Regions from separate parts of the Massilia sp. IC2-476 genome, predicted to be linked through region 4. Evidence: predicted binding sites of a transcription regulator. Region 4 holds the regulator's gene; each other region holds the start of a gene.

Region 1 (7,072 bases), on a different contig from region 4:
GTCCTTGTCATGATCCTTGTCGTGATCATGATGCTTGCCCAGCTTGCCGGCTTCGTCGACCAGGTCGTGCTGCAGGTGGTCGAGCTTGCGCGCGAAGATGCCGAGGCGTTCCAGCGCGCTCTTGATGAAGGCCTTGTGTTCGTACAGTTCCTTCTTGTACTTCCAGGCCTTCTTCTTCCACTCCTCGCGCTCCTTCTTGTACTCGTCGCGCTCCTTGCGGTATTCGTCGCGCTCCTTCTTGAACTCGGCCCGCTCCTTCTTGCACTTGCAGTAGTCGCGCTCCTTGTCGTCGTCCTTGCCGTCATCCCTGTCCCGGTCGCGGTCGTGGCCGCAATCTTTGTCGTCGTCGTGATCGTGGTTGTCGCCGTATTTCTCGATACCCATGATGATCTCCTCGTCGAGCCCGTGTGATGGAGGGCCGCACGGCTCATGCGCGGCTTGATGACAAGGTAGTTCCGTAAGGATGAGCCCGCCTTGAGCCAAACTAAGTATTGTGATACATGTTTATATGCAAATTTCCTTTGCACATAATGGATTTACTGCAAAGATTATTTGCAGACACCTAGCTGTTTGGAAACAGCCTCAACGCAAAGCGACGGACAATAAAAAAGCGGCCCGCAGGCCGCTTCCGGAAGAGCGCAGGACGCTCTTAGAACTGCTCCACCTCCAGCGCCAGCACGCCCGGCGCGCCTTCGACGATCGCGGTGCGCAGGCCAGGGGCCGAGGACAGCACGTGGTCGGCGAAGAAGCGCGCGGTCGCGATCTTGGCGCGCAGGAAGGACGCGTCGCCCTCACCCGCCGCCAGCTTCTTCTGGGCGACCACGGCCGCGCGCGCCATCTGCCAGCCGCCCAGCACGATGCCGGCCAGCTTCAGGTACAGCACGCTGCCCGCGAACACGGCGCGCACGTCCGATTTGGCGTTGGCCACGACGAAGTCCACTACCTGCTCCAGCGCGGCGGAACCGAGCGCCAGCTGGCGGCGGATGGCCGCGAACTCGTCGCCCTGCAGTTCGCCCAGCTGCGCCTCGGTTGCGCGCACCTGTTCGATCAGCGACTTGGCCACGGCGCCGCCGTCGCGCACGGTCTTGCGGCCGACCAGGTCATTGGCCTGGATCGCGGTGGTGCCTTCGTAGATGGTCAGGATCTTGGCGTCGCGGTAGTGCTGAGCCGCGCCGGTCTCTTCGATGAAGCCCATGCCGCCATGGACCTGCACGCCGTCGCGCGCCACGTTCTCGCTCATCTCGGTCGACCAGCCCTTGATGATCGGGACCAGGTATTCGTAGACCGCGAGATTCGACTTGCGGGTCGCCTCGTCGGCACCGTTGTGCGCGAGGTCGGACAAGGCGGCGCCGACGTAGGCCAGCGCGCGCGCCGCCTCGGTCTGCGAACGCATCGACATCAGCATGCGGCGCACGTCCGGGTGATTGATGATGGCGACCGGACCAGGCGAGCCGGCCACTTCGCGCGACTGGATGCGGTCTTTTGCGAACGCGACCGCCTGCTGGTAGGCGCGTTCGGCCAGGCCGACGCCCTGCATGCCGACGCCGAAGCGGGCCGCGTTCATCATGATGAACATGTATTCGAGGCCGCGGTTCTCTTCGCCCACCAGGGTGCCGATGGCGCCGCCGTGGTCGCCGAACTGCAGCACGGCGGTGGGCGAGGCCTTGATGCCCAGCTTGTGTTCGATCGAGACGCAGTGCGCATCGTTGCGCGCGCCCAGCGAGCCGTCGGCGTTCACCAGGAACTTCGGCACGATGAACAGCGAGATGCCCTTCACGCCCGCCGGTGCGTCCGGGGTGCGCGCCAGCACGAGGTGGATGATGTTCTCCGCCATGTCGTGCTCGCCGTAGGTGATGAAGATCTTGGTGCCGAAGATCTTGAAGGTGCCGTCGCCCTGCGGCTCGGCGCGGGTGCGCACAGCGGCCAGGTCGGAACCGGCCTGCGGCTCGGTCAGGTTCATGGTGCCGGTCCACTTGCCGCTGATGAGCGGCTCGAGGAACAGCTTTTTCTGTTCATCCGAACCTGCGGTGAGCAGCGCCTCGATGGCGCCGTCGGTCAGCAGCGGTGCTAGCGCGAAGGACAGGTTCGCGGCGTGCAGCATTTCCATGCACGGCGTGGCGACCAGCTTCGGCAAGCCTTGGCCGCCGAATTCGCTTGGGTGCTGGATGCCCTGCCAGCCGCCGTCCGCAAAGGCGCGGAAGGCGTCACGGAAGCCCTTCGAGGTGGTGACGCTGCCGTCCTTCCAGAAGCTCGGTTCTTTATCGCCGGCGTGGTTCAGCGGGGCGATGACTTCGCCGCAGAACTTCGCGCTTTCTTCCAGCACGGCGTTCACGGTGTCCGGGGTCGCGTCTTCGCAGCCGGGCAGTTGGTTGATCTCGGCCAGGTTCGCCAGTTCGTTCAGCACGAACTGCATGTCTTTCAGCGGGGCTTGATAGCTCACCTTTGTCTCCTGATGTGAAAACGTCGTTCCGGCCCGCCAGATAGGCGCGCGGGAACGACGAGGAACAGCATATAAGGGCTATTAACCCAGTTCTTTGACCAGCTGCGGCACGACTTCGAACAGGTCGCCCACCAGGCCGTAGTCAGCCACCGAGAAGATCGGCGCTTCCGGATCCTTGTTGATGGCGACGATGGTCTTCGAGTCCTTCATGCCGGCCAGGTGCTGGATCGCGCCCGAGATGCCGACCGCGATGTACAGGGTCGGGGCGACGATCTTGCCGGTCTGGCCGACCTGCCAGTCGTTCGGCACGAAGCCCGCGTCCACCGCAGCGCGCGAGGCGCCCATGGCGGCGCCCAGCTTGTCGGCAAGCGGCTCGAGCAGCTTGAAGTTCTCGGCCGAGCCGATGCCGCGGCCGCCCGACACGATGATCTTGGCGGCGGTCAGTTCCGGACGGTCCGACTTGGCCAGCTCGCGGCCGACGAAGGAAGACTTGCCGACGTCGCCGACGGCTGCCACCTGCTCGACGGCGGCCGAGCCACCGCTTGCGGCGGCGTCGAACGCCGTACCGCGCACGGTGATGACCTTCACGCTGTCGCTCGACTGCACGGTGGCGATGGCGTTACCGGCGTAGATCGGGCGCTCGAAGGTGTCCGGGGAATCGACCTTGGTGATTTCCGAGATCTGGGCCACGTCCAGCTTGGCGGCCACGCGCGGCAGGATGTTCTTGCCGTAGGCGGTGGCAGGAGCCAGGATGTGCGAGTAGCTGCCGGCGATCGCCAGGATCTGCTCGGCGACATTCTCGGCCAGGCCATCGGCGAAGTGCGGCGCATCGGCGACCAGCACTTTCGCGACGCCCGCGATCTGCGCGGCGGCTTCGGCAGCCGCGCCGCAGCCGGAGCCGGCGACCAGGATGTGGACTTCGCCGCCGCACTGGGCGGCCGCGGTCACGGTGTGGTGGGTAGCGCCCTTGAGGGAGCCGTTGTCGTGTTCAGCAATGACGAGTGCGACCATGTTCTTTCCTATGTATGAGGGACGCTGCGATCAGATGACTTTGGCTTCGGTGCGCAGCTTCTGCACCAGGGTCGCCACGTCCGGCACCTTGACGCCGGCCGAGCGCTTGGCCGGCTCGGTGACTTTCAGGGTCTTCAGGCGCGGGGTCACGTCGACGCCCAGGTCTTCCGGCTTGATGGTTTCCAGCGGCTTCTTCTTGGCCTTCATGATGTTCGGCAGCGTCACGTAGCGCGGCTCGTTCAGGCGCAGGTCGGTGGTGACGATGGCCGGCAGCGACAGGGCGACGGTTTCCAGGCCGCCGTCGACTTCGCGGGTCACGGTCACTTTACCGTCTTCCAGCACCACTTTCGATGCGAAGGTGGCCTGCGGCCAGCCCAGCAGCGACGCCAGCATCTGGCCGGTCTGGTTCGAATCGTCGTCGATTGCCTGCTTGCCCAGGATGATCAGCTGCGGCTGTTCCTTATCGGCCAGCGCCTTCATGATCTTGGCCACGGCCAGCGGCTCGGTCTCGACACTGGTCTCGACCAGGATGCCGCGGTCGGCGCCGATCGCCATACCGGTACGCAGGGTTTCCTGGCACTGGGCCACGCCCACCGACACGGCGACCACTTCGGTGACCTTGCCGGCTTCCTTCAGGCGCGTGGCTTCTTCCAGCGCGATCTCGTCGAACGGGTTCATCGACATTTTGACGTTGGCGATATCCACGCCGCTGCCGTCGGATTTGACGCGGACCTTGACGTTGTAGTCGACCACGCGTTTGACGGGTACCAGGACTTTCATAGGGTGCCTTTAGAAAATGGAATGGGTGACAGACGAAAATGGCCTAGATTATAAGAGAAATTCGGCTTCAGGTCGAAATTAAAGCACGATCGTGCGATTTTTAGTTAGAGGATTCCGACTAAATCGTCATCATGCCGGAATCGGGGAACTGAAAACGGGGCTGGCGCAGGCCTGCCCCGCCGTTGCGATGCGCTGTGGAGGCTTATTTGCGGCGCATCAGGAAGGTGAACTCACCGTTCTCGACGGTGTGGGCCAGCAGGGCGTTGCCGGTCTGCTTGGCAAACGCCTGGAAGTCGCGCACGGAACCGGTATCGGTTGCCACGATACGCAACACCTGCCCGCTCTCCATCTCGGCAAGTGCCTTCTTGGCTTTGAGGATCGGCAGCGGGCAGTTCAGCCCGCGCGCATCCAGGTCTCTCTGGAATTCCATGGTATCAATGTCGATAGTGATGTCGCTCATCGCTTGCCTGCTCAGTAGGAGGTGCTCGGAAGTCGAATACTACTCCTTTTCCGGCAGTATGACGCAGCGCACCAAAATAGTCACATATTGTTGCATGACTGCAACCGATTGTAAAATTATCTATGCTTGCGCACCATGACGCGACACAAGCATTCATCGACGGCACTGGCATGGTGCGACACACGGTAAATGTGGTCCAGCGCCGCAATTGCAAGCGAGCACGGCGTCGAACTTCCATGTCGGAAAAGATTACACAAAATGGAAACGTTACCAATCTGGTTTCGCTAAGTCCTTGATTCGGCAAGGAACCGCTTGGGTGGCACAGGTTTTGCACTTCTGGTAACTCCACAATAAGGAGACCACCATGTTCGCAAACCTGCTTCGCACTACCCTGCTGTGCACTGCGTTCTTCCTGGGCGGCGCCAGCGTCGCCGCGCCGATCGAATTCGTCCCGCCGAATGACACGGCCGGCACCGACTACCCTGGCGCCAACGACAGCTGGTGGATGGGCCGCGGCATCACCTTCGGCGTCGACACGCGCCAGTCGCTCACCAGCATCGGCTTCCGGCACGACCTGAGCAACATGGATGTGACATACGGTCTGTACGAGATCTCGACCAATGGCATCACGCTGAACAAGCTGAATACGCTCGCCAGCGGCGGCTCCACCGTCAGCACCAATGGGCGCGACTGGATCGACTACGCGCTGGGCGGCGTCGTGCTCGAGACGGGCCGGCTGTACCTGCTGGAGTTCGCGTTTGCCGGGGAGGCCAACAGCAACTTCTACTACAACAACGAGAATGTACAGTGGAACCAGGGCGCGTTCATCGGCCTGGATGGGGCAATGGGGCCGGAGGTGCAGAACTTCGTGGTGGCGGCGTTCCGGCTCGATGCCACGGATGCAGCGGCGGTGCCGGAGCCGGCTTCGATCGCCTTGTTTGTCGTCGGTGCGGCAGTGCTGGTCCGCCGACGCTCGCGCCGCTGATCCGTAGGGTGGGCGGGGTATTTCAGGCCAGTGGCCTGAAATACGAACGCCCACGCGGTGATAGTTGATGCTCGATGTGCCGAGCAGGCTGATCTTGCTTAATTTGAACGCGTGGGGTGATCTGGTCCAGCGGACCAGATCACGAGCCGCCCACCCTACAAATACAAAACGCCGCCCGAGGGCGGCGTTTCACTTGGCATGGAGAGCCGCTTAAGCGCGCTCACCCACCCAGCCGGCCACGCCAGCCAGCGCCTGCGGCAGACCCGCCGGATCGGTACCGCCAGCCTGCGCCATGTCCGGACGGCCGCCGCCCTTGCCGCCCACCTGCTGGGCGACGAAGTTCACCAGCTCGCCGGCTTTCACTTTGCCGGTCGCGTCCTTGGTCACGCCCGCGATCAGGCTGACCTTGCCGTCGGCGACGCTGGCCAGCACGATGGCGGCGGTCTTCAGCTTGTCCTTCAGCTTGTCCATGGTTTCGCGCAGCGCGGTGACGTCGGCGCCTTCCATGGTCGCGGCCAGCACCTTGATGCCGTTCACGTCCACCGCCTTCGTCAGCAGCTCGTCGCCCTGCCCTGCGGCCAGCTTCGACTTCAGGGTCGCCACTTCCTTCTCGAGCGACTTGACCTGGTCCTGCACCTGGGCGATGCGCGACGGCAGTTCGTCCGGGCTGGTCTTCAGGGCGCCGGCGGCTTCCTGCAGCTTGCGGTTGATCGACTGCACCAGCGCCAGCGCGCCTTCGCCGGTGACGGCTTCGACGCGGCGGATGCCGGCAGCGACGCCGCCTTCCGACACGATCTTGAACAGGCCGATGTCGCCGGTGCGGGTCACGTGCACGCCGCCGCACAGCTCTTTCGAGGAGCCGATGTCCAGCACGCGCACGGTGTCGCCGTACTTCTCGCCGAACAGCGCCATCGCGCCGTGCTTCACGGCGTCGTCAAACGTCATGTGCTGCGCCTGGGTCGCGTGGTTCTCGAGGATCTCGCGGTTGACGATCATCTCGACCTTGGCAATCTCGTCCGCGGTCAAGGGGGCGCCATGGCTGAAGTCGAAGCGGGTCTTGTCCGGATCGACCAGCGAGCCTTTCTGCTGCACGTGCGGCCCCAGCACTTCGCGCAGGGCCTTGTGCATCAGGTGGGTCGCCGAGTGGTTGCGGATGGTGCGGGCGCGCTTGCCGGTGTCGACCTGCGCGTCGACGGTGTCGCCGACCTTCAGCGAACCTTCGCGCAGCACACCATGGTGGCCGAAGACTTCCGCCTGGATCTTCAGGGTGTCTTCGACTTCGAATACGTTGCCGCCCGAGCGGATCTCGCCCTGGTCGCCCACCTGGCCGCCCGACTCCGCGTAGAACGGGGTGGTGTCGAGCACCACGATGCCTTCCTGGCCGGCCTTCAGTTCC
Region 2 (7,072 bases), on a different contig from region 4:
GTGCCCCAGTATGAAACCTCGGAAGCGCGCGTCAAGCGCCTGGCCGTGTTCGCGCAGGACGAATGGAACATCACCCCGGCCTGGTCGATGTACCTGGGCGCGCGCTGGGAGGGCATTCGCACCGACGTCACCGGCAATACCTTCCCCGACGGGAAGGCCAGCTCGAACGTCTGGAGCCCCATCATGCAGACCCTGTACAAGATCCCGGGCAAAAAGGGCGATCAGGTTCGCCTGGCGCTGACGCGCACCTACAAGGCCCCGAGCGTGGGCAGCCTGACGCCGCGCCGCCAGATCAGCGAGAACAACAGCTCGACCGAACCGGACTACCGCGGCAATCCGAACCTCAAGCCCGAACTGGCCTTCGGCATCGACGCCGCCTACGAGCACTACTGGGCGGAAGGCGCACTGCTGTCGATCAGCGTCTCGTCGCGCAAGATCACCGACTTCACCCGCAACCTGACCTTCTTCGACGGTGAGCGCTGGATCACGACCCCGAGCAATCAGGACAGCGCCACCACGCGTTCGCTGGAGATCGAGACCAAGTTCCCGCTCAAGGCCGTGATGCAGGACGCGCCGGCGCTCGACCTGCGCGCCAGCGTCAACCGCAACTGGTCGCGCGTCGAATCGGTGCCCGGCCCGAACAACCGCCTCGACCAGCAAACCCCGCTCACCGTCAGCCTGGGCGCCGACTACAAGCGCGGCGCCCTGAGCACCGGCGGCAGCTTCGCCTTCCGCCAGGGCGGCCCGGTGCGGGTCTCGATCAACCAGCGCGCCTATGTCGCGCTGCGCCGCGAACTCGACTGGTATGCACTGTGGAAGTTCGACGCCCAGCGCCAGTTGCGCTTTGCGATCAGTAACATCTTCCACCAGGACTTCGTCAACGAGAGCACCTACGAGGATGCGCGCATCGGATCGCAAACCCGGAACATGGTGTTCCCGCAGGGCGTCCGTTACCGGGCAACCTACGAACTCAAATTCTGAGCGGAAGCCTGATCCGTATAGCCCGGCCACTGTGCCGGGCTTTTTCTTTGGCATCGCAGTAAAATTGCTATGTCGTAGCAATAATCTGTTCCGTTTGGCGTTTACATATTGCCACTATCTGGAATATAGTTCTTCACATTAATTGCACAACTATTTCTGGAGAGTGGAGCATGATAATGCTGCGCCCCCGTAATCTGGCAATCCTCGTCGCCAGCCTCTGTGCCCAGGCATCCGCGCAGGAGTCCGCAAACAGCGGCCCAATCCAGCAGGTGGAAGTGAAGGGCGCCGGCTACGACGCCCGGCGCGACGACACGGCCGCCCGCATCGTCGTCAAGCGCGAGGAGGTGGTGCGCTATGGGGACAGCAACGTCGCCGACGTGCTCAAACGCATCCCGGGGGTGACGGTGACGACCGGCGCCGGCCGCAGTACGGAGATCCGGATGCGCGGCCTGGGCGGCGGCTATACCCAGATCCTGGTCAACGGCGAGCGTACCCCGGCCGGTTTCGCCCTCGACACGCTGTCGCCCGACATGATCGAGCGCATCGAGGTGCTGCGCGTGGCCACCGCCGAGTTCTCAAGCGAGTCGGTGGCCGGCACCATCAATATCGTGCTGCGAAAGAAAGCCAGCAAGCGCCAGCGCGAAGCCAAGCTGGGCTACCTGCTCTCGAGCGACTTCACGGGGCCGACCTTCAGCACCGAGGTCGGGGACACCGGCGAGAAATCGTCCTGGTCCTTGTCGGCCAGCGGCAACCACGACAGCCTGGATCGCGAGTGGGGCGGCGCCGAAGAGAACACCCGGCCCGACGGCAGGGTCGACATGTACCGCACGACCCATGCGCCGGAGAAGGGGCACATGAACCGCCTGAACCTGAGCCCGCGCCTGAACTGGACGCTCGACAACGGCGATACCCTCGCTTGGGAAAGCATCTTCAACAGCGCCAGTTTCCGCAACGGCGCTCATCCCGTCGTCACCACCTGGATCGGCCGGCCGCCGCAGACGCCGGACCTGCAGACCTTCGGCGAATTCGATGACCGCATGCTCAAGTCCGACCTGTCCTGGACCCGCAGCCTGGACTCCAGCCTCAAGCTCGAGGCCAAGCTCGGCGCCGAGTGGTCCTCGAGCAAGCGCTTCTACCGGCGCAGCGGGCTGGATGCGCGCGGCTTGCCCGAGACCGAAGGCAGCGTCCTGTCTGACACCCACGCCCGGGGCCTGAATTCCACCGGCAAGGCGACCCGCACGATCGACGGCGGCCATCTGCTGGCGCTGGGATGGGACCTGCGCTACAACGAAAGCAGCGACATCCGCGCCGAACGCGATACCGTCCGTGTGTTCCCTGCCGGCTGGCTGCTGGACGAGGATTTTCGCGCGAACCTCAAGCGCGCCGCTTTCTACGGCCAGGACGAATGGACCATCACCCCGGCCTTGTCGCTCTACCTGGGCGCGCGCTGGGAAGGCGTGCGCACGCGCGTCGCGGGCAATGCCGTCGAATCGACCAAGGTGCGCTCGAGCGTCCTGAGCCCGATTTTGCAGACCCTGTACAAGTTCCCGGCCAAGGACGGCAAGCCGGCCGACCAGCTGCGTTTCGCAGTGAGCCGTACCTACAAGTCGCCCGAACTGAACGACATCGTCCCGCGCCGTTCGGCCTGGGAAAACAACAGCGCCACCGAAGCCGACTTCCAGGGCAACCCGGACCTGAAGCCGGAGCTGGCCTGGGGCCTCGATGCGGCCTGGGAACACTACTGGGCCGAGGGAGCGATGCTGTCGGTCAGCGGCGCGCTGCGGCGGATCGACGACTACATCAGCAACGAGATCTATTTCGATGGCCTGCGCTGGATCTTCACCCCGGTGAACGACGACCGCGCCGTGATGCGCAGCCTCGAGATCGAAACCAAGTTCCCGCTCAAGTCGCTGTTTGCCGGCGCACCGGCCATCGACCTGCGCGCCAGCGTCAGCCGCTATTGGTCGCAGGTCGCATCGGTGCCGGGCCCGAACAACCGCATGGAGCAGCAGACGCCGCTCACCGCCAACCTGGGCGCCGACTACAAGTCCGGCGCGCTGGCCGCGGGCGCCAGCGTGGCGCACCGGCGCGGCGGCTACGTGCAGGTCGACCGGGAGCGCGGCTTCTACCGCGTCGCCCGCACCGACCTCGATGCCTACGCCGCGTGGACCTTCAATCCCAAGCTCACCCTGCGAATAGCCTTGTCGAACCTGCTGGGAGAAGACAATTCCTTCGAGCCAAGTTACTTCGACCCGGTGCGCGGCCTGGAAAAGCGGCGCTGGGACTATCCGGACAGCGTCAAGCTGCGCACCACGCTGGAGATGAAGTTCTAAAGCGTCACGCCAGGCGCAGTACCGCTGCGCCGCCCGCGATCAGGACGGCGCCGGCGATGCGCGCGGGTCCGACCCGTTCGCGCAGCACCCAGGCGGCGATCGCCGCCGCGAACACGATCGAGGTCTCGCGCAGCGCCGCCACCACGGCGATCGGCGCCATCGTCATCGCCCACAGCGCGATGCCGTAGGAACCGACGGTGGCGATGCCGCCGCCCAGCACCAGCAGGGGCCGGGCGCGCACATAGGCGCCCAGCTCAGCGTGTAGCCGGCGCGGGCCGGTCAGGGTCACGCCCAGCCCCGTGAGCAGGAACAGCCAGGCCGTGTACGCTGCCGGCGCCCCTGAGCGGCGCACGCCCAGCCCATCGACCAGGGTGCAGGCGGCAACTATCACGGCAGTCAAGAGGGCCAGTCCCAGGGTGCGGCGCGAGGCGCGCAGTCCGCCACCGCCCACGCAGACCACGGCGCCGCCGGCGAACACGAGGCCGAGCGCCAGCGCCTGCGCCGGGTGCAGCGCTTCGCTGCCGCTGTTGGCCAGCGCAACCAGCACCGGCGCCGCGCCGCGAATCAGGGGATAGGCGTGGCTGAAGTCGGCGTCGCGGTAGGTGGCGGCCAGCAGCCGGTAGTAGATGAGGTGCAGGGCGGCCGAGCCGGCGATGTAGGGCCAGCTGGCGCCCAGCGGCGCTGCTAGGTATGGCAGGCTCGCCGCCCCCAGCAGGGCGGCGCCGAGCGTGACCGCGCCGGCCGCGCGCAGCTTGTCCGGCTCGGCCTTGATGGCCGCGTTCCAGGCGGCGTGCAGCAGGGCCGCGCACAGCACGGCCGCCAGGACCAGCCCCGGCATCAGGCGTTCACGCTGTGGTGCTCGTCGTGGCTGTCATGGACGCGGTGGGTGCGGAAGTACAGCCAGGCCACCAGCACGGCGCACGCCTGCATAGCGGCGCACAGGAAGAAATGGCTGCCGAGGCGCCAGTCGCCGGACGGCAGGTGGCTGACCCGGGCCAGGATCGCGGTGCCGATCAGCGGCGTGACGATCACGCCCAGGCTGCTGATCGACTGCAGCGAACCCATGAGCTCACCCTGCTGGTCGGCCGGGGTGGACTTGGAGACGATGGCCTGCAGCGCCGGCCCGGCGGCGAAGGACAGCACGTTGCACAGGATCAGGGCATACATCATCCAGCCTTGCGTCGCCAAACCGTAGCCAAGAAAGGCAAACGCGCCCGAGGTAATACCCAGCAGCGACAGCCGCACTTCGCCGAAGCGCCGGATCAGCACCGCCAGCAGCCCGGCCTGCACCACGGCGGACACCAGTCCCACGCAGAACAGGGCGATGCCGTTGTCGCGCGGGGTCCAGTCGAAGCGGAAGGTGGTGTACAGCACCCAGGTCGACTGCAGCATCATCTGGCCGAAGGTGACCAAGGTAATGGCAATGAGCAGGCCGCGGATGTCCTGGCGCCGGGCCAGGCGCAGCAGGGCGGCGAGCGGGTTCAGGCGCGACCAGGCGAAGGGTGGACGCTTGCCGGGAGCAAGCGACTCCGGCACCAGGAAGTAACCGTAGACCAGGTTGGCCGCGCCCAGGGCCGCCGCCACGTAGAAGGGCAGGTGCAGGTCGGTATTGCCCAGCAGGCCGCCCAGTACCGGGCCGCAGATGAAACCGAGGCCGAAGGCGGCGCCGATCTTGCCGAAGCTTTTCGCCCGGTTTTCCTTGGTCGAGATGTCCGAGGCATAGGCCGCGGCCACCGACATGCTGGCCGAGGACATGCCGCCGATGATGCGGCCGACGAACAGCCAGAACAGGGTCGGCGCCCAGGCCGTGACAAGGAAATTGAGGCACATGCCCGCCATCGAGTACAGCAGCACCGGGCGCCGCCCCACGCGGTCGCTCAGGGCGCCCAGCGCCGGCATGAACAGGAACTGCAGCACGCCGAAGGTCGAGCCCAGTACGCCGAACCACAGGGCCTGATCGTCGCGGCTGGGGACGAACTGTCCGACCAGCAGCGGCAGCACCGGGACGATCAGGCCGATGCCGAGCATGTCGATGAAGATGCAGACCAGGACGAAATTCAGCTTGCCAGGTTTGGAAGTCGGTAACGTCGTCGAGCTGGACATGGATGCCTCAGACTGGGGGATAGGCAGCTATCTTAACATTGGGCAAGCGCCCACCGAACGGGATGGTCTGCCGGTATGTCGAAAAACTTGACAGTTCGGGTCGGTGGTTTTGGAGGATTCCTCAGTGCGCCCCGTTGTTGCCGCATCGGCACGAATCTTGCTCTCCCATAAGTGCCACTCCCGGCAGCCAAATCATAGGGATAATAATGACAAACTTGAAGAAGCTTGCCTGCGCGTGCGCGGCCGCAGCCTCACTGATCGCAGGCAACGCCTGCGCCGCCCCGATCGTCCTGGATTTCGAGGGGATCGCCGAATTCAGCAAAATCGGGAATTTCTACAACGGCGACACTGACGAAGCCGGCAATAGCGGCACCAACTACGGAATCAGCTTCTCGGCGGACAGCATCGCGCTGATCGACAGCGACGCCGGCGGCCACGGTACCATCAGCGGCATGCCTTCGGGAGCCACCGTCCTGACCTTCTTCGATGGCGGCGCCGCGGTCATGAACGTGGCGGCGGGTTTCGACACCCGTCTGGGATTCCATTATGCGGCCGGTGATCCGGGCATCGTGCGGCTGTTCGATGGTCTGAACGGCACTGGGAACCTGCTGGGCTCACTCAGCCTGGCGGTCAATATCGGCGGCTGCCTGGACGGGAACGACCTGTTCTGCAATTTTAGCGAGATGGAGATCCTGTTCGGTGGAACTGCGCGCTCGGTGTCCTTCAGCGGCGAGAACGGCTGGATTACATTCGACGACGTCGCGCTCGGCGCGCTCGAAGGCGCACCGGCCCAGGTACCGGAACCGGCCTCGCTGGCCCTGGGCGCACTGGGCCTGGCGGGACTGGCGGCCGCACGCCGCAAGCGCGCCGTTCCCCGCTAAAGCCGGAGCGCAGCGCCGCTCTCGGCGGCGAATTCCTCGCGAAATGCCAGCAGCCGCGCCAGCCGTTCGTCAGCCAGCGCGCGCCCGCCGCTCGTCTGCATTATCCCCGGCAGCTTGGCCAGCTTGACCATGATGTGGTCGAGCGCGTAGCTGCGGTCGTCGAATTCGCGCTGCACGCCGAGTGGATCCTCCGGGTGCGCGAGGCCGCTTCCCATGCGGCCGGCGATGTAGAACATGCGCGCCAGGCCGACCGCGCCGAGTCCATCCAGGCGGTCGGCGTCCTGCACGATCTTCGCTTCCAGCGACTCGGCCTGGATGCTGGCCGAAAAGCTGTGCGCCTCGATCGCGTGCGCCACCGCGTCCAGCTTCTCGGGCGGGAAGTTCATCCATGCGAGCTGGTGGCGCGCCAGCTTGGCGGATCGGCGCGATGCCTGGTCGCGTTCCGGGTCGTTCTTCGGCAGGTTGACCAGGTCGTGCAGGTAGCAGGCGGCCATCACCACCAGCGCGTCAGCCTCGGGGTGCTGCACCAAGAGAGCCTGGGCATTGCGCCAGACGCGCTCCAGGTGGGCGCTGTCGTGGGCGCCGTCGCCGCCGCTGGCGCCTGCGGCCATCGCGGCCAGGCGTGGACGCCAGGTAGCCAGGTCAAGGTTCGGAGGATTCTTCGGATCGTTCATGCGTGTCTTCGGTGATTGGCGGCACGGCGCGCTGCGACAGGGCGTCGGCGGCCGTGTTCTTGTGGCGCGGGATCCAGCGCAGCGTGGCGCCGGGCAGTTG
Region 3 (7,072 bases), on a different contig from region 4:
ACCCAGCTGTCGACGTTGATGCCCGGCGAGGTCGAGGTCGGGCCGGCGCGGAAGCTCGGGCCGCTCGCGTTCGCGTTCGGGATGTAGAACTTGTCGAACAGGTTGTTGATGCGGAAGCTCAGGCGCCAGCGGTCCTTGTTCTCGCGCAGGCCGAAGCCCAGGTCGGCGATGGTGTAGCCGTCGTTGACCGAACGCGGATCGTTGTTGATGTTGGTCTGGTAGTCGCTCTGGTAGCGCACATTGCCGTTGATGAAGGCGCGGAAGGGCATCGAGGTGAAGCGCAGGTCGTAGTTGCTGCCGATGTTGACCTTGATCTTCGGCGTACCCGGGAAGATCCCGCCCGACAGGTCCTGGATACCGGTGGTGGAGCCGGCGCGGATCGGGAAGCAGGCGCGGTTCCAGCCGCCCAGCGAACCGCCTTCACCGAGGCCGGTGGTGCCGATTGCCGGGTTGGTGTTGTCCTGGTAGCAGGGGCCGTTCTTCCAGTCCTTGATGCTCGGGCGGGTATAGGCCATCGAGGCGTTCACCGACCAGCCGGTGGTGAGCAGCATGTTAGCGTCCAGCTCGAAGCCCTTGGTGCCGATCTCCGGGATCGAGTTCAGCTGGGTGTAGATGGTCGGGTCGTTCGGCAGCACGAACGAGGTGTTCTGCTGGTAGTTCTTGAAGTCGGTCTTGTAGATCACCGCGGCCACCGACAGGCGGTTGTCGAACAGGTTGGCCTTGGTGCCGATCTCATAGGTGCGGCTGGTTTCGGGATCGACCGGGAAGGCAGCCGAGGCGCGCAGGCCACTGGTCACGTCGTAGGCCTTGCCCTTGTGGCCGGTGGCGGTCATGGCGTACACCATCACGTCCGGGGTCAGCTGCTTCTGGATGCTCAGCTTGCCCGTGGTGGCCCAGTCCTCGTTGCCGCTACTCGAGAACACGTCCACGCCGACCGGACCCGGCACGAAGGTGGAGCGATCCAGCTGGTCGGTGTAGAAGTTACGCTCGTAATTGAAACCCGATTCCTCGAGGTTGCGGCGCAGGCCGGCGACCAGGGTCCAGGTGGGCGCGAAGTCCCAGGTGGCCTGGCCGAACACAGCCTTGTTCACATTGTAGATGTCGGTGTAGTAGTTGGTCGGGCTCGATGGCGAGTTGGAAGCGCAGCGGGTCGGCGCGACGCAGAAGCCGCGGATGAAGTGGCGCTCGATCTCGTTGCGCGCCCACCAGAGGCCGGCCACGTAGCGCAGGCTGCTGTTGTCCGGCGAAACCAGGCGGAATTCCTGGGTCTTGGAGTTGATGTCGTAGGTGCCGAACTGGTTGTTGCCGACGGTGAGCCTGGTCTCGCCTGGGCGGGCGATGGTCGGGACGTCGGTGAAGTCCTGGTCGCGCGAGTCATTGGCCTTGTAGCGCTGGTAGGACGAGATCGACATCAGGGTCGCATCGTTCGGCAGCGTGTACGAGAACTTCAGGCCGGCGCCGTGGGTGCGCGATGCGATCCCGGTCGGAAAGTCGCGCCGCACCAGGCGGTTGCGCGGATTGGTCGGATCGATGCCCGCCAGGACGACGGAGGCCGGCAGCAGCGGGTTGCCGTTCATGTAGGCGGTGTTGATGTCGACCGGGATGCGCTGCAGGTTGCCGGCGGCGGCCGAACCGGTGGTGCGGTAGAAGCCGTTCACCGCGGTCACGCCGCGGGTGTTTTCCTGCTCGTTATATTGCGGCATGAAGTCGATGTCGAGGTTCCGGATCGGCGTCCAGCTGAACTTCGCCATCATGGTCTTGCCCGAGGAACCGTTGACCTTCTGGCCGTTCGTCAGGTTGGTGAAGTTGCCCGGCATGTCGCTCTTGTTGGCCGCGATGCGCATGCCGAAGGTCTCGGTCAGGCGCCCGCCCATCGAGGCCGCCAGGCGGTACTCGTGGTCGTTGGTGTAGTAGGCGCTGCCGCGGTAGGTCATCGGGCCGCTGATCGGCTTGGTGACGATGTTGATCGCGCCGGCCACCGCCGACTTGCCGAACAGGGTGCTCTGCGGGCCTTTCAGCACTTCGACGCGGGCCACGTCGGCCAGGTCGCGGAAGGCCTGGAACTGCACCGCGATCGGGATGTCGTCCAGGATCACCGAGACGTCCGATTCGACGCCGATGCCGACCGAGACGGTGCCGATGCCGCGCATGAACAGCGCGTTGTTGGCGGCGGTGGTGCCGGAAGCCTGGGTGAGCGAGGGGGTGAGGGCGATGACGTCCTCGATCTCGCGCACATTGTTACGCTGCAGTTCCTCTTCCGAGAGGACCGAGATCGCCATCGGCACGCTCTCGAGCTTTTCGACGCGCTTGTTGGCGGTGACCACGACCTGCTGCAGCCTGTTCGGATCCGGCTGCGCTTCCGGCGCTTCCTGGGCATAGGCGGGCAGGGCCCATTGTGCGACGGCCACCGCAACCACGGCTGCCAGCGGTTTCACCGCGACGTGAAAACCTTCGATTCTGTTCTTGTTCAACGCTGTCTCCTCGGTTTTTTTAAATGACTAGTTCTTGCTGGCCTTCAGGCGCAGCAGTGCTTCGAGAAAGTAGTAGTCCGCATAGTTGAGCGGGACATCGATTTCCTTCCCGGCCGGCTTGTGGCCGGTGGCGTGCTTGAGCAGGAAGCCGCCGTTCTCGCCCGGCGCCGCCAGGTACTCGGGCGAAGCGAGGCTGCGCAGCTGGGCTTCGGCGAAGCTGCGGTAGCGCTGCGCCAGCTGTTTATCCGAGAACTGGGCCAGCTCCAGCAGGGCCGAGCTGACGATGGCCGCGGCCGACGAATCGCGCGGCGCATTCGGGATCGCGGTGTCGTCGAAGTCCCAGTAGGGCACTTTGTCGGCTGGCAGGCGCGGGTGGTTCATGAAGAAGGCGGCGATGTTGTGCGCCTGCTGCAGGTACTCTGGCTTCTTCGTCTCGCGGTACATCATGGTGTAGCCGTACAGGCCCCAGGCCTGGCCGCGCGCCCACGAGGATGCATCGGCATTGCCCTGCACCGTCTGCTTGCCGCGCACGGCGCCGGTTTGCGGGTCGTAGTCGACCAGGTGGTAGCTCGAGTGATCGGGACGGAAGTGGTTCTTGAGCGTGGTGTCGGCGTGGATGACTGCGATCTCGCGGTAGCGCGGCTCTTTGGATGCCTGGGTGGCCCAGCTCAGGAGCTCCAGGTTCATCATGTTGTCGATGATGACGGGGAAGGCCCAGGTGGTGTTCTTCCACAGTTCCCACGACTGGATGCTGCCAACCTTCGGGTTGAAGCGCGTGACCAGGGTGGTCGCGCCGGCCAGCATGGCGTCGCGGTAGGCGAGGTTCTTGGTCAGGCGGTAGCCGTTGCCGTAGCTGGCGCCCAGCATGAAGCCGAGATCGTGGTGGGTCTTGTCGAACTTGGCCGGCGCCATGCGTGCGGTGTAGTCCTCGGCGGCGGCGCGCCATTTCTTGTCGCCGGTGGCTTCGAACAGGTACCACAGCGAACCCGGTAAGAAGCCGGCCGTCCAGTCCTTCACGTCGACGATTTTCACCTGGCCGTTTTCCACGGTGCGCGGGAAGCCGGGTTTGGATTGGACGCTTGCCAGCATGCCGCTGTACTGCTTGGCGGCGCTGTCGAGGCTTCGGCTGATCAGCTTGGCGTTCGATTCCTCGGCCGGCGCGGCGCTCGCAGCCGTAGCGAGCAGGAGTGCGCCGACCAGCACGCTGGAACGACGAACGGTAAAAAGGCCGGGTTGGATGTGCCGCATGTTGACTGTCTCCAGATTATTTTCTTGTACTTGAGTAAATCCTAGTGACAGATTGGAGCAAAGTCAACAGATTTAGGAAAACGCTTAACTACACCGTTGCTAAAGCTGCATCATAGGGATTTAGCCGCTAAGAGAAGCAAATCGTTTGATGGATTGCAACATTTTTTACAGCTGGTGAGAAAACGTTTTGCCAATCCACTAGCCCTTTTTCGGTGCCGATCCCAATAAGTCGAAAAGTTCGGCTCAAGGCATGCGATTGAGAAGGTGTGAACCTTGCCAGGTCCTTTTGGTAGAGTTTCTATACGATGAAAGCAGAACGCCACAAGCTACCTTGTGGCCTCACGATCTCTCGTGTGGCACGTTTGCCCGGCCGGTTCCTAGCGTCGCCCCAGCCCCAGCGCCGTTTCGGTATCGGTAGCGATGGTCGGCATCTTGTTGGGCTACCAAGACAATTCGTCTGACAACAAGTGAAGACGTCCTTGCCGTGTTTGTCGGAAACTCTTACAGCTTCAGAGCACTTTTTCATTGCGCCGTGCGAGAAGACTTTGTAAACAAGCACTTGCAGATAAGAAAGAGGTAGGCGCGAAAATTGCATGTGAGATAAGACTAATAACGAGGGAGGTCTTATGAAACGAATCTTCGCCGTCGTGGCTCTGCTCGGCGCACTTATCCCATCCGTCTGCTCAGCCAATATCGTGTATCAGTGGCAGGTGCAGAACGATCTTCCGCCCCAATCGATTTTCTTACGCCTGGACTTTGCGCAGGAAGTCTATGACCTAGGGGCTTTCAGCTTTCATCACAAGCCTCATGACCCGATCCGTCCGTATTCGGGTTTAATCTCGCTGTCGTATGGCTTTACAAACATCATGGTGCCGATGGAGTATTACCCTCGACGCGAGCCATTTCGCTTGGGTCTAGGGGCGCTGGACATGGAAGTGAAGTTCGAAGCCAATGGATTGCTCAGCGGCTGGATTCGCGCCAATGACCAACACAGCAATTTTGAAATGCGGTCTAGTGGAGATCTGTGGGAAGTGATCACAGCAGAATCGGACCAGTCAATGCCCAACTGTGGATGGACGACCAATGTCAAGTGCCAGGGAGCGCTGGGTAAAATGGTGCTGACCGATATCCCCGAGCCCGGCTCGCTCGCGCTGCTTGCGGCCGGACTTGCCGCCTTCGGCATTCGTAGGCGTATGAAGTAGCCTCACTTGACCATACGGCTGGCCACTGCTGTGCAGATGCTATCCGAGTGGTCGGGCTATTCCCAGCTGTTGAAGCTCCTGTAAGGCAGGTGGTTACAAGAGGTGCGTGGCTATCCGCGTTGAGCACGGGCGCGGCGCGCCAATCCGGTGTGTTTCGAGTGGACTACGCATGGCTGGCACCTGCTGGACCAGATCAACCAGGTGCTGCAGCGCTACGGCTACCCAGTGGCCGAGACCACGCACGACTGCGGCGAGCTGGGCGGCCTGGCCCAATCGCGCAAGCGCTTCCTGCTGTGGCACGCTACGCCGAGAAGGTGCCGCCGTCCACCGGCCAAGGCGCGTTCGCCGTTGCGGACCCGGGCACCAGCATGAACGGAAACCGGGGGAAGGGCGACGCCTATCGGACGGGCGGCCACTACGGCGTGGTGCCGTGGGATTCGCCGAGCGGCGCTGTAAGCGCAGTGGCGCGCCAGGACGACGGGCGTTGGTTGGTCGCTGACCACGCACGCTGCCAGTGTTGGATCAGAAGACGGTCGCGATCATACGCTCGCTCGACGGCACCTGGGACCAACCGTTCACCACGTTCGACCTGGCTGCCCTGCAGAGCCTGATCGAGCCCGAAGAGTTCCTGCTGCTGGACGGCGCCAGTGACAGCGTGTGGTGCGAGCACATCGGCAACTTGGTGCCGCCGGATGCGGCGACTGCGGTCGCCGAGGTCATGGGCACGACGCTGCTGCTGGCCTGGGGTGGTTAGACTTTCGTGCTAAGCGCAACGCCATTCTGGGTGCGCAACGTGGCGCTCGCGCTAACGATGCCAAAGGGCTAATGCATGAAAAATGGCTGCCTCGGAACTCAGGTGCCTGATTTTCGATTGCTATTCCTCTCCAGACGACCGTTCACTCTGCGGATTAGGGCCAGTCGCCGCCTATCCTTATATTCGCTCGCGAGTTGGCGCGCGAGTTTAGCAAACTTTTCTGCCTCAGCTTCGGGGATTGGGTCAGTTGAATGCGCTGCCAGGTTACGCAATTTAATTAGCTCCGTCAGTGCACTCACCTGTTGTAACGGTATCGCTCCCGAGCTATACAAATTGGCTACTAAAACGCTTGGACTCAGGCTCGACTCAACAGGGCCAAGTACCTCTGCAGCGAAAAAGCGAAGAGTTTGCTCGAGCGACTTCCAAGCTTCCATAACGGTTCCTGTCGGATTTGCACGTAGTGCTACAGGGTCTGAGGCAGCAGCGCCTTCCACCGAATACCGGATTTCGAAATCGCTAGCAACGGTTGTGGTGGGCGGGGTGACTTGGCTAGTTTCATCCGCTGGAACATTAGAAGGACTCGAAGGAACATCTGTACTGCCGTTGTCGGGAAGCTGCTGTACAGCTGCCTCAACCTTGTCCAAGCCTTGGTTGAACTCCGCTTCTACGCCTAGTGCACTGACCTTCGACAGTTTTGCGAGCAGCTTGACGACCTCAGCTTTAAATAGCCGGAGAGTGAAGAAAATAACGACCGGCCACGCTAGTGCAGATATGGAATCTGAAATGAATTTCAAGGCACCTGACGCTTTCAAGTCCCAAAAGGTATTGATTGCAGTAACTTGATCAACCATCTTCGCCTCACTTTTTATGACCGAATATTAACACCCTCCATTTCCCGCGTTCAATAAAGGTAGCCTATGAATCTAGCCCACCCGAACTGCTCGCCCCGTAGCCCCTACTGATCGAGCACGCCCGCACCCTGCTGCGCGGCGCCGGCACCGACGGCGTAGCCTTCGAAATCCCCGGCATGGCCGTGCCGTGCGTGATCGTGCACGGCGCCGAAGAGAGCGTCGGCAAGCTGCTGCACACACCTGTGGTCGACTGAGCTGCGTGCCGTCATCAATGAGGCGCTGACCCTACAGGGCACCACCAGCTTGTATGTTTTCGGCAACATGGATTGGCAGCCGTACACGGTCAGCGGCTGGAACGCGAACCTGCCCCGGCTGATGGCGCACGCCGAGAAGAAGGCCGAGGAGGACGGCGTCCAGTTTAAGCGCTTCACGCTGAAAGATATGCGGGCGGCGGTCACGGACCGAGTAGAAGAGGGGGACGAGACCATCATGAACGCTACCGGACACAGCAGCTATCGCATGGTGAGAAGGTCTACGACCGGCGGA
Region 4 (7,072 bases):
CCAGCCGAGCGTGATGGCCAGTTCCTCGGCCGGGCGGGCCAGCGAAGGGATCATGATCAGGAGCGGCACCACCGCCAGGTCCTGGAACAGCAGGATGCCGATGATGCGGCGTCCGTGCTCGCTCTCGAGCTCGAGGCGCTCGGTCATCATCTTGACCACGATGGCGGTCGAGGACATGGCCAGCGCCCCGCCCAGGGCGAAGGCGGCCTGCCAGCTGACGTGCAATGCCGGTGCCCACCAAGAAATGAACAGGCCGAAAGCCATCGCCGCCACGATCGTCAATACGACCTGCGCCAGGCCGAGCCCGAACACGATGCGTCGCATCGATTTGAGCTGGGCCAGTGAGAATTCCAGCCCGATGGAGAACATCAGGAACACGACCCCGAATTCGGCCAGTGCATGGGTCGCTGGGCTGTCGTCGGCAAGTGCCAGCGCATGGGGGCCGATCAATACGCCGGCTGCCAGATAGCCCAGCATCGGCGGCAGGTGAAGCATGCGGAATGCGACCACGCCGAGGACGGCGCAGCCAAGCAGAAGGAGGGTCAGTTCAAGTCCGGAATGCATCGTCCCCAGGGTATGTTGTCGTTGTTGTTATGCGTCGTAATCGACCGCAGTTGTAGTGCTTTGTTACGACTGGCAAGTTTTTTGCTTACCCAATTCGTTTATACTGCCGCTATGAGTGTAACCCATGAAAAAATAATGCTGAAAAGTTTCGACGAAGGCCAGGCCAGGCGCGTGCTCGAGCTGGGCCGCGAGACCCTGGCCATCGAAGCCGACGCGCTTCAAGCGCTGCATGCCCGCCTGGGCGACGACGACACGTTCGTGCGCGCCGTCCAGCTGCTGTACGGCTGCACCGGCCGCGTCGTGGTCTCGGGCATGGGCAAATCCGGTCACATCGCCCGCAAGATTGCCGCCACCCTGGCCTCGACCGGCACCCCCGCCATGTTCGTGCACCCGGGCGAAGCCGCCCATGGCGACCTCGGCATGGTGACCACGCACGACGTGTTCATCGCCATCTCGAATTCCGGCGAATCGTCGGAACTGCTGGAAATCCTGCCGGCCATCAAGCGCATGGGCACCCCGGTGATCTCGATGACCGGCAAGCCGCATTCGCGCCTGGCCAAGCTGTCCGAGATCCATCTCGACATCTCGGTTGCCAAGGAAGCCTGCACCCTCAACCTGGCGCCGACCACCAGCACCACCGTGACCCTGGCCATGGGCGACGCCCTGGCCGTGGCCCTGCTGGACGCGCGCGGCTTCCGCGAGGAAGACTTCGCCATGTCGCACCCGGGCGGCGCCCTGGGCCGACGCCTCTTGACCCACGTGCGCGACGTCATGCGCAGCGGCGAGGCCATCCCCGCCGTCTCGCCCGACACGCCGCTCACGCGCGCACTGCTGGAAATCAGCCAGAAGGGCATGGGCATGACCGCCGTCGTCGACGAAGAGCGCCGCCCGGTCGGCGTGTTCACCGACGGCGACCTGCGCCGCCTGATCGAGCGCGTGACCGACTTTTCCAATATCACGATCCGCGACGTGATGCACGCCAATCCGCGCCGCATCCATCCGGAGCAGCTGGCGGTCGACGCCGTCGCCGTCATGGAAGAATTCCGCATCAACCAGATGCTGGTGGTGGATGGCGAAGACCGCCTGGTCGGCGCGCTCCACATCCACGACCTGACCCGCGCCAAGGTGATTTGATGACGCCGCTCGAATACATGCAGCGCGCGGCGCGCGTGAAGGTAATGATCTTCGACGTCGACGGCGTGCTCACCGACGGCAGCCTCACCTACGGCCCGGACGGCGAAGTCACCAAGACTTTCAATGTGCTCGACGGCCTCGGCATCCAGCTGCTGAACAAGACCGGCGTGAAGACCGCCATCATCAGCGCGCGCAAATCGCCGATCGTGGTCAAGCGTGCGGCCGATCTCGGCATCTCGCACGTCTACCAGGGCATCCACGACAAGCGCGTCGGCTTCGCCGAACTGCTGCAGGCCACCGGCGTCACGCCGGAAGAATGCGGCTATATCGGCGACGACGTGATCGACCTGCCGCTGTTCACCCGCGTGGGCTTTGCCGTCACCGTGCCCTCCGGCCACCCGGAAGTGCAGCATCGCGCCCATTACGTGACGAAGAACGCGGGCGGCCGCGGCGCCGTGCGCGAGGTCTGCGACCTGGTGATGCGCGCCCAGGGCACCTATGAACAGGCGCTCGCGCCTTATTTTGCATAAGCATGGTCACTTACAAGCGCACCGCCCACCGCTGGAAGCTCCTGGCGATCATGATGATCGCAACCTTCTGCGCCGTCGGCAGCTTCTGGCTGGTGCAGGTGATGGAGCGCGAGGACGGCGACGCCCGCTTCGGCGGCCCGCCGGATGAACCCGACTACATCGTCGAGAACTTCTCCTTCGTGCGCATGACGGAGCAGGGCAAGCCGAGCTACGTGGTGTCCGGCAAGCGCCTGGCGCACGTGCCGCAGGGCGACGTGTCGCGCGTCGAGAGCCCGGTGATGGAAGGCGTGACGCCGGGGCGCCCGCGCATGACCATCGTCGCCAACCGCGCCGAGATCTACCACGGCGAGCACCGCGTCGAACTGCTCGGCAAGGTCGACATCCAGCGTCCGGCCACACCGACCAGCGAAGCACTGCGTGTGCGCACCGAGGCCCTGACCGTGCTGCCCGACGAGGAAATCCTCAAGACCGCGAAGCCGGTCGACATGCAGCTGGGCGCCTCCACCGTGGTCGGCACCGGCATGGTCGCCAACAACGCGACCCAGAAGCTGCACCTCGCCAGCCGCGGCCAGATCGTCTATCCGCCACGTGCGCGCCAATAAGCACGGCGCCGCCAACCCAGGACAAGCAATATGAAAAAAATTATCGCAGCCGCACTTCTCAGCCTGATCGCCTTCGGCGCCTCGGCCGAGCGTGCCGATTCGCTCAAGCAGGCCGTGATCAACTTCGACACTCTCGATGTCGACGAGGTCACCCAGACCCGCATCCTGACCGGCAACGTCGTGCTCACGCGCGGCACGCTGGTGCTGAAGTCCGACCGCGCCCTGGTCAAGGAAACGCCGGAAGGCTACATGAGCGTGACCCTCACCGCCAACAACGGCAAGATTGCGACCTTCCGCCAGAAGCGCGATGGCGGTCCCGACCTGTGGGTCGAGGGCCAGGCCCAGCGCATCGAGTACGACGAGCGCGCCGAGCTGGTGAAGCTGTTCTCCAACGCCGAAGTGCGCGAGCTGGAGAACGGCCGCATGACCAATGAAATCCAGGGGCCCTTCATCTCCTACGACAACCGGCGCGAAGTGGCGACCGTGCGCAACGACGCCAGCGGCGCCAGCAAGGTCGGCGGCGGCCGCGGCACCCTGATCCTGGCGCCCAAGCGCACCACCAGCGAAGGCGCCAAGCAATGACGGCCACCATGACGGCAGGCACGCCGGCCACGGCGCTTGATACCTGCAGCACCCTGGTGGTCAAGGGCCTGCAGAAGAGCTACGGCAAGCGCCTGGTGGTGCGCGACGTGTCGCTGCAGGTGGACTGCGGCGAAGTGGTCGGCCTGCTGGGTCCCAACGGCGCCGGCAAGACCACCTCCTTCTACATGATCGTCGGCCTGGTGCCGTCGGACGCCGGCACCATCGACATCAACGGCACCGACATCTCGAACCTGCCGATCCACCGGCGCGCGGTGCTGGGCCTGTCCTACCTGCCGCAGGAAGCCTCGGTGTTCCGCCGGCTGACGGTGGAAGAGAACATCCGCGCCGTGCTGGAACTGCAGCGCGTGGACGGCAAGCCGCTCTCGAAGGACCAGATCAACGAGCGCCTCGACACCCTGCTAGCCGAACTGCAGATCGAGAAGCTGCGCGAGAACCCGGCGCTGTCGCTGTCGGGCGGCGAGCGGCGCCGCGTGGAGATCGCGCGCGCACTGGCGACCAATCCGCGCTTCGTGCTGCTCGACGAACCCTTCGCCGGCGTGGACCCGATCGCGGTGATCGAGATCCAGCGCATCGTGCGCTTCCTGAAAGAGCGCAACATCGGCGTCCTGATCACCGACCACAACGTGCGCGAGACCCTCGGCATCTGCGACCGCGCCTACATCATCAACCAGGGCGCCGTGCTGGCATCCGGCCGCCCCGACGACATCATCGCCAACGAATCGGTGCGCCGCGTGTATCTGGGCGAGCACTTCAGAATGTAACGATGAAGCAGAGTCTCCAGCTACGCACTTCGCAGCACCTGGCGCTGACGCCGCAACTGCAGCAGTCGATCCGCCTGCTGCAGCTGTCCACGCTCGAACTGCACCAGGAGATCGAGCAGATCCTGCACGACAATCCGCTGCTGGAGCGGCTCGACGACCCGCTCGACCGCTCGGTGCGGCTGCTGGCCGACGGCGCCATCAACAACGCGCCGGCGAACGGCGAGGCGCCCGCCCCGGGACAGGAAGCGCAGGAGGGCGCGAAGCCGGAAGGCGAGAGCATGGAGGACGGCGCCGACAGTGGGGGCGGCGAGGCCGACGCCGACTGGGGCGGTGAAGGCGGCGGCGCACGCAGCGGCGACGACGAGGACGGCCGCCCGCAACTGGAAGCCGACGGCATCACGCTGCGCGAACACCTGGCCGAACAGATCCGCCTGACCGGCTGCAGCGCGCGCGACCGGGCCCTGGCCGAGCTGGTGATCGACGCCCTCGACGACAACGGCTACCTGGAAGAGCCGCTCGACGAGATCCACGCGCGCCTGCCGGGCGAGCTGGACATCGAGATGGACGAACTGCGCTGCGCGCTGGCGCTGGTGCAGAGCCTCGACCCGATCGGCGTCGGCGCGCGCAGCGCGGCCGAATGCCTGGCGCTGCAGATCCGCCGCATGGCGGGCGTGCCGCTGGTGACGCGGCGCCTGGCCCTGCAGATCGTCGAGGGTTACCTGAGCTGGTTCGCGCAGCGCGAATACAGCAAGCTGAAAAAGGCGCTCGACTGCGACGACGAAGACCTGCGCGAAGTGCAGGCCGTGGTGCGCCGCTGCAATCCGCACCCGGGTGCGGCCTTCGCATCGAACACCTCGGACTACGTGGTGCCGGACGTGATCGTGCGCCGCGCCAAGAGCGGCTGGGCGGTGGCGCTCAATCCCGACGTGATGCCCAAGCTGCGCGTGAACACGCTGTACGCCAACCTGCTCAAGCAGGGCAGGAGCGAAAGCCAGATGGGCGCGCAGCTGCAGGAAGCCAAGTGGCTGATCAAGAATATGCGCCAGCGCTTCGACACGATCCTGCGTGTCGCAGAGGCAATTGTGGAGCGCCAGCGCAACTTTTTCAGCCACGGCGCGGTTGCCATGCGCCCTCTTGTTTTGCGTGAGATAGCTGATACACTAGGCCTACACGAGAGCACCATCTCTCGTGTAACCACGCAGAAATACATGCTGACCCCGCACGGCATGTTTGAGCTGAAGTACTTCTTCGGAAGCCATGTCGCCACCGAAGCGGGGGGAGAAGCCTCCTCGACGGCGATCCGCGCGCTCATCGCGCAATTGACAGGAGCAGAAGACCCTAGGAATCCTCTATCCGACAGCAAGATCGCGGAGATGCTCGGGGAACAAGGTATGGTCATTGCCCGCCGCACGGTCGCCAAGTACCGTGAAGCGCTCAAGATTCCGCCCGTCAGCCTCCGCAAATCCCTGTAAAGCATCTGCCCACTTCAACCTTGTGGGGCGGGCAGGGCACCTTCCCAAGGAGTGTGTATGAACCTCACCATCAGCGGCCACCACCTCGAAGTCACCCCCGCCATCCGTGAATACGTTCAGAATAAGCTCGAGCGCATCACCCGCCATTTCGACCACGTGATCGACACCCACGTGTTCCTCGCCATCGATAACCTCACTGAAAAAGAAAAACGGCAGAAAGCCGAGATCAACCTCCAGGTATCGGGCAAGATCCTCCACGTCGCAAGCGCTGCACAGGATCTCTACGCGGCCATCGACACCCTGATGGACAGACTGGACAGGCAGGTTCTGAAACACAAATCCATGCTGCAAGACCATAACCACGTGGCGCACAAGCGCCTTCCGGACAACGGAGAAGCCGCCGCCGCGTAATCAACGGGCGACCGCAAACACAGCAAGGGCGTCTGAGGGGACGCCCTTTTTGCATTTGTACGAAGCTGTTACTTTTCGAGGCTTCCGGTTTTACACGGTAGTTCTGTAGAATGCATGTCTTTTCGACCACAGAACACGATCATGACCGACACCGTCCTGACCCGCGTCGCCAATCGCACCGGCGTCATTACGCTCGACCGACCGAAAGCCCTGAATTCCCTGTCGCTCGACATGGTCCGTGCCTTGACCGCGATCCTGCTGCAGTGGAAGGACGACGCGGGCATCGACGCGGTGGTCATCACCAGCACCAGCGAGAAGGCCCTGTGCGCGGGCGGCGACATCCGCTTCTTCCACGAGATGGGCCACGTCGGCCCGACCGGCGGCAGCGCGCTGCTGGAAGACTTCTTCACCGAAGAATACGCACTGAACCACCTGATCCACTTCTATCCGAAGCCCTATATTGCGCTGATGGACGGCGTGGTGATGGGCGGCGGCATGGGCATAGCCCAAGGCGGCCCCGATTGCGGCCTGCGCATCGTGACCGAGCGCACCAAGATGGCCATGCCCGAGGTGAACATCGGCCTGTTCCCGGACGTGGGCGGCAGCCATTTCCTGTCGCATGCGCCGGGCCAGCTGGGTCAGTACCTGGGCCTGACCGGCCTCACCATCGGCGCGGCCGATGCGCTCTACGTGGGGCTGGCGGACGTGTTCGTGCCGGGCGTCGAGCTGGTTGGTCTTCAGGCGCTGATCGAGACCACGCCGGGCGCCGAACTGCCGGCGGCGATCCACGCCTTCGCGGCGCAGTTCGCAGGGCAGCAGGGCGCGAGCGAACTGCAGGCGCAGCGCGGCGTGATCGATGCGCATTTCGGCGCGGCCTCGGTGGGCGCAATCATGGAATCGCTGGCGCGTGACGAGAACCTGTTCGCGCAGAAGGCGCTCAAGGCGATGCGCCAGCGTTCGCCCCTGATGATGTGCGTGACGCGCGAACTCCTGCA

The links. The regulator sigma-54, encoded in region 4, starts transcription at its own class of promoters, with help from an activator protein. The targets are predictions, from matches to a motif close to TGGCANGNAANCTGCTTT.
Positions count from the first base shown of each region.
Region 1: a site for sigma-54 is predicted at 5,009-5,026, ahead of LK539_RS08115 (PEP-CTERM sorting domain-containing protein). Genes of this name have one in related genera too.
Region 2: a site for sigma-54 is predicted at 5,564-5,581, ahead of LK539_RS11580 (PEP-CTERM sorting domain-containing protein). Genes of this name have one in related genera too.
Region 3: a site for sigma-54 is predicted at 4,298-4,315, ahead of LK539_RS07570 (PEP-CTERM sorting domain-containing protein). Genes of this name have one in related genera too.

Region 1 is NZ_JAJFER010000002.1:726,032-733,103, reverse strand. Features, by position in the region: gene LK539_RS08140 (hypothetical protein) at 1-384, opposite strand, end outside; gene LK539_RS08135 (acyl-CoA dehydrogenase C-terminal domain-containing protein) at 650-2,440, opposite strand; gene LK539_RS08130 (electron transfer flavoprotein subunit alpha/FixB family protein) at 2,522-3,451, opposite strand; gene LK539_RS08125 (electron transfer flavoprotein subunit beta/FixA family protein) at 3,482-4,231, opposite strand; gene LK539_RS08120 (sulfurtransferase TusA family protein) at 4,434-4,661, opposite strand; gene LK539_RS08115 (PEP-CTERM sorting domain-containing protein) at 5,056-5,676, shown strand; gene alaS (alanine--tRNA ligase) at 5,887-7,072, opposite strand, start outside.
Region 2 is NZ_JAJFER010000003.1:563,750-570,821, forward strand. Features, by position in the region: gene LK539_RS11560 (TonB-dependent siderophore receptor) at 1-981, shown strand, start outside; gene LK539_RS11565 (TonB-dependent siderophore receptor) at 1,158-3,314, shown strand; gene LK539_RS11570 (EamA family transporter) at 3,319-4,152, opposite strand; gene LK539_RS11575 (TCR/Tet family MFS transporter) at 4,152-5,417, opposite strand; gene LK539_RS11580 (PEP-CTERM sorting domain-containing protein) at 5,624-6,298, shown strand; gene LK539_RS11585 (HD domain-containing protein) at 6,295-6,972, opposite strand; gene LK539_RS11590 (ribonuclease HI family protein) at 6,941-7,072, opposite strand, start outside.
Region 3 is NZ_JAJFER010000002.1:606,974-614,045, forward strand. Features, by position in the region: gene LK539_RS07560 (TonB-dependent receptor) at 1-2,471, opposite strand, end outside; gene LK539_RS07565 (glycoside hydrolase family 88 protein) at 2,499-3,719, opposite strand; gene LK539_RS07570 (PEP-CTERM sorting domain-containing protein) at 4,346-4,921, shown strand; gene LK539_RS07575 (hypothetical protein) at 5,069-5,293, shown strand; gene LK539_RS07580 (DNA methyltransferase) at 5,436-5,675, shown strand; gene LK539_RS07585 (hypothetical protein) at 5,774-6,526, opposite strand; gene LK539_RS07590 (hypothetical protein) at 6,631-7,017, opposite strand; gene LK539_RS07595 (hypothetical protein) at 7,059-7,072, opposite strand, start outside.
Region 4 is NZ_JAJFER010000008.1:46,024-53,095, forward strand. Features, by position in the region: gene LK539_RS19385 (monovalent cation:proton antiporter family protein) at 1-564, opposite strand, end outside; gene LK539_RS19390 (KpsF/GutQ family sugar-phosphate isomerase) at 676-1,698, shown strand; gene LK539_RS19395 (HAD family hydrolase) at 1,698-2,228, shown strand; gene lptC (LPS export ABC transporter periplasmic protein LptC) at 2,231-2,830, shown strand; gene lptA (lipopolysaccharide transport periplasmic protein LptA) at 2,861-3,412, shown strand; gene lptB (LPS export ABC transporter ATP-binding protein) at 3,409-4,194, shown strand; gene LK539_RS19415 (RNA polymerase factor sigma-54) at 4,197-5,666, shown strand; gene hpf (ribosome hibernation-promoting factor, HPF/YfiA family) at 5,724-6,077, shown strand; gene LK539_RS19425 (enoyl-CoA hydratase/isomerase family protein) at 6,219-7,072, shown strand, end outside.